2 regions of the Catenibacterium sp. CAG:290 genome follow, and region 2 is predicted to be linked to the other one. Evidence: a T-box and tRNA genes for the amino acid it is inferred to sense, from the RefSeq annotation. Region 2 holds a T-box; the other holds one or more tRNA genes.
What was found. A T-box is a leader RNA that pairs with one kind of tRNA and senses whether it is charged. The one in region 2 lies ahead of leuS (leucine--tRNA ligase), so its partner is inferred to be a tRNA-Leu.

Region 1 (2,497 bases), on a different contig from region 2:
TGCTTCAATGATGTGGCTGATGTGAAATTAATGCATAATGATGATGTAGAAACAATTGCATTAAACTTAAGAATCAAATTAATTGAAGCTGTTAAGAAGAGATTACAAAGTGATGCCCCTGTTGGTTATTTATTATCTGGTGGTTTAGATTCATCATTAGTATGTGCGATTGGTCAGCGTATTACTGATACACCTATTAAGACATTTGCGATTGGTATGGAAACAGATCCTATTGACTTAAAGTATGCGAAAGAAGTCGCTGAATTCTTAGGTACTGATCATACAGAAGTTATTATGACTAAAGAAGATGTATTAGGTTCTTTAAGAGAAGTCATTCGTACATTAGAAACTTGGGATATTACGACTATTCGTGCAAGTATTGGTATGTATCTTCTATGTAAATATATTCATGAACATACTGATTTAAAGGTTATTTTAACCGGTGAAGTCAGTGATGAATTATTTGGTTATAAGTATACAGACTTTGCACCTAGTCCTGAAGAATTCCAGAAGGAATCTCAAAAACGTATGCGTGAATTATATATGTATGATGTATTAAGAGCAGATAGATGTATTAGTGCAAATGCCTTAGAAGGACGTGTTCCTTTCGCAGATCTTGATTTTGTGGATTATACTATGCGTATTGATCCTAAGAAGAAAATGAACACTTACAACAAAGGTAAATATCTACTAAGACATGCTTTTGAAGGATTAAACTATCTTCCTCAAGATATCTTATTTAGAGAAAAAGCAGCATTCTCTGATGCAGTAGGACATTCTATGGTAGATTACTTAAAAGAATACGCTGATTCATTATATACAGATGAAGATGTAGTAAACGCTAAAGAGAAGTATCCTTACTGTACACCATTTACTAAAGAATCATTATTATATCGTGATATCTTTGAATCTTATTACCCAGGAAAAGCTAAATGGATCAAAGACTTCTGGATGCCTAATAAGACATGGGAAAACTGTGATGTGAATGACCCAAGTGCCAGAGTACTTAAAAACTATGGAGCTTCTGGAAAATAATATTATAATAAGAATGAGGTGATGATTATGTTAGGTACATTATTATCTATGGTGTTCTTTCTTGCGTTTCTTCCATTTATTGTGATGTTTTACATATTTAAATGGAGTTTAAAAGTTGTGATTTATCTCATTCTTATTTTCCTTGCATTAGGATTTTTGGGAATCATTATATAGAGGCTTTGAATTATTCATAGTCTTTTTTTATGCATAAAAAAACGTGGTTACCCACGTTACTAACTATTGGTGCTCGGAATGGGACTTGAACCCACACGGCATAAACCACCAGTACCTGAAACTGGCGTGTCTACCATTCCACCATCCGAGCATTCAACAGTTTTGATTTTATTCTCGTTTTATTTGTTTGTCAAATATTATTCATGATGGCATTCACAGTTATCATGACTGCATCCACAAGTAGGTTCTGACTCAGTAACTAGTGTACCATCTAAATAAGCTTTTACTGCAGTATCACAATCACCTGTCACTCCACCTACGACATTAATATTAGACCCACTTAAAGCCATAATAGCACCTCTACCAATACCACCACAGATCAATACATCTACATTCATATTAGATAATAAGATTGCTAGAGCACCATGGCCTAATCCTTCTGTACCAACGACCTGTGATTCTTTGATTTCATTGTTTTCTACATCATATAATTTAAATTGTGAAGTTTTTCCAAAGTGTGGAAAAACTGATTCGTTTTCATAAGTTACCGCAATTCTCATAATATGTTCTCCTTTTACTTTTAAAACAGGATAACCTGTTTTCTTTATACATTCATTGCCTTCAATTCTTAAAGGATAGCCTTCCATAATACTGCGTGCTATCTTTTTTCTTGCTCTGGCATATATTTCAGTGACTGTAGTACGTGATATATTCATCTTATCAGCGCATTTGGCATGTGTATAGGACTTATAGTCTATAAGACGGATGACCTCAAATTCATCTAATTCAAGCTCTATATAGCCTCTTTGAGGTATACCATCAGGTACAAACATATTGTATTCAGGAAATCCTGTAATTGTCCTTGATCTCTTTGGTCTAGCCATACGCTCCTCCAGTTACTGACATATGTCGGTAACATTATAGCACAAAGAATTATAAAAAAAAGCAGTTTTCACTGCTTTAGAGTAATCTTATTGCGCCTTGTTCTCTTGTATGAATAATATAACAAGAACCCTTACCAAATATAGAATCCATATAAGATGCATAATCGTTAATTCTATTTGTTTTCACAAAGGCAATCATAGTACTTGAGAATCCTCCACCATTCACTTTTACAACACCATCTTCACCTAAAAAGTTTTCACTTAATACAATAGCTGTACCAATATTTTGATGACGTGTACTTTCCTGTGGATAAATATTCTGTAGTGCTTTAAATGTAGAGTCTCCAGATTCTCTTACTAGTTTTAAGAAAGTATCAAAATCTCCCTTTTCAAGTGCTTCTGTC
Region 2 (2,497 bases):
TGCGAAGATCCATTCTCTTAAACGATAGTTAACATGCTTAGAACCACAATGATGTTCTTCTAACCAGTCTAACATCTTATCGATTGCTTCCTGCTTATCTAAGCCATTTAAGAAGTCAGAGTTAATATGTACACCATCCTGTGTCCATGCTTCCTTAGTAACATCTCCACCTTCTAATACTGGAATAATATCGATACCAAACTTCTTTGCGAAAGCATAGTCACGATCATCATGTGCAGGAACAGCCATGATAGCACCTGTTCCATAACCAGCTAATACATAGTCAGAAATCCAGATTGGAATCTTCTTACCATTTACTGGGTTGATTGCATAAGCACCAATGAAGACACCAGTCTTTTCTTTATTTAATTCAGTTCTTTCAAGTTCTGACTTAGTTGCACATACATCTAAGTAAGCTTTTACTTCATCCTTCTTATCAGGAGTCGTAATCTTTTCTACTAATTCATGTTCTGGTGCTAATACACAATAAGTAGCTCCAAATAATGTATCACAACGTGTTGTGAATACTGTGAATTTATCATCATAACCATCTACCTTAAAATCAACATGAGCACCGATTGATTTACCAATCCAGTTTCTCTGAATTTCTTTAGTAGATTCTGGCCAATCAACTTCTTCTAATCCTGCAAGTAATCTTTCAGCATATTTAGGGATATCAATAACCCACTGTTTCATATTCTTACGAATAACAGGGAATCCACCACGTTCACTCTTACCATCGATGATTTCATCGTTTGCAAGTACTGTACCTAATTCTTCACACCAGTTAACAGGAATATCTACATATCTAGCTAAACCATCTTCATATAACTGTTTGAAAATCCACTGAGTCCATTTATAGAAGCTAGGATCACAAGTAGATACCTGCTTATCCCAGTCAAATGAGAAACCTAACATCTTTAACTGTTTAGTGAAAGTCTGAATATTCTTTAATGTAAATCCTTCAGGGTGGTTACCTGTCTTGATTGCATACTGTTCAGCAGGTAAACCAAATGAGTCAAATCCCATTGGATGTAATACGTTATATCCCTGCATTCTCTTCATTCTTGACATGATGTCAGTTGCTGTATATCCTTCTGGATGTCCAACATGAAGACCTTGTCCTGATGGATAAGGGAACATGTCTAAGGCATAGTATTTAGGCTTTGAGAAATCATAAACATCTGTTTCGAATGTCTTATTCTCTTCCCAGTATTTCTGCCATTTCTTTTCTGCTATCTTATGATCATAAGTCATAATTTTGTCTCCTCCACTTTTAAAATAAAAAAAGTCCTCATGTCTAAGGACGAGAACTCGCGGTACCACCTTAGTTCATGAAGACTGATTCATGCGCTTAATGCTTTAACGCAGCAATACGTGATCTGCTTATCACAGACCCATCTCCCTAGCGAGTTCAATGGATGACTTTACTTATTCACACCAGCCATAAGTTCTCTTAAAAAGTATGACCATCTACTACTCTAGTTCCTTGACTTTCATATACTTACACACCTTATCATAATTTCCCATTATTTGCAAGAAGTATCATCTCATTTTAAGGATGCGGGATGGATTGAGTTTGATAATATAAAGAATACTAAATAGTGTAGAGAAACAAACTAATAAGAAAGAACCAATCCACAATATCAACATAATAAGAGGCTGGAAAGTGATATGCATAGGAAAGTCTGTAATCTGTGGGATTATTTGATTCATTATCTTCATAATACCAAGTAATATGAGAGATGCTGTCACATAGCTATAAGAATGAAGAATCAAACATTGATAGAAAGATATCTTGAAAATGTGTATCTTCTTTTCACCATAGGCCTTCATGATGGCATGATCCTTCTTTAAATGCATCGCATGAAGAATCATGATTTCCATAATCATAAATATAGAAGAAAGTATTGTGAGAATAGAGAATACCACTAGAACCATCTGGATTCTATTCATATTCTGATTAAAAGTTTTTTGAGTCGATTCCCCCATTGCTTTAAACTCATATTCAGGATAATTCTTTTTTAAAGAATCTATAATGGATTTATCTTCCTTATATTTCAGCATACCATATCTTGCAGTCGGTGTTTGATTAAAGATAGACTCTATCCAATGATAATTGGCATATTCATACATATAAAAGGCATCATAATTATAGGTTTGTGGAGAAATACCAACTATCTTTACTTCTTTTCCTTTTATCTTTAATTGATGCTTATAATAGATTGTCCAAGTTGTATTAAGTAATGTATTGACCTTATTCTTTTGTGCAAGCTTTCTTGCAGTAGAGAGAGGTACCGCAATTTCATCATTATTTTGTGGAGCTCTACCATATATATAATGAGTGGTATAGGACGAGTCATCAGATATAAACAGAACTTCATTCTTCTGATATCTTTGACTATTATGAGAGATTCCCATGAGATCATAATCATCAAGATTTAAATAATGATAGGATGCTTCATTGAAATGAGTTAAAGAGAGCGGATCATCATTA

Region 1: it encodes a tRNA-Leu, which carries the amino acid that the T-box ahead of leuS (leucine--tRNA ligase) is inferred to sense. The anticodon was not compared.

The regions. Positions count from the first base shown of each region.
Region 1 is NZ_FR898761.1:4,286-6,782, reverse strand. Features, by position in the region: gene asnB (asparagine synthase B) at 1-1,035, shown strand, start outside; tRNA gene QVO42_RS00480 (tRNA-Leu) at 1,277-1,360, opposite strand; gene QVO42_RS00475 (DUF134 domain-containing protein) at 1,407-2,093, opposite strand; gene QVO42_RS00470 (galactokinase) at 2,170-2,497, opposite strand, start outside.
Region 2 is NZ_FR898820.1:7,521-10,017, forward strand. Features, by position in the region: gene leuS (leucine--tRNA ligase) at 1-1,257, opposite strand, end outside; T-box leader at 1,300-1,499, opposite strand; gene QVO42_RS06290 (ABC transporter ATP-binding protein/permease) at 1,546-2,497, opposite strand, start outside.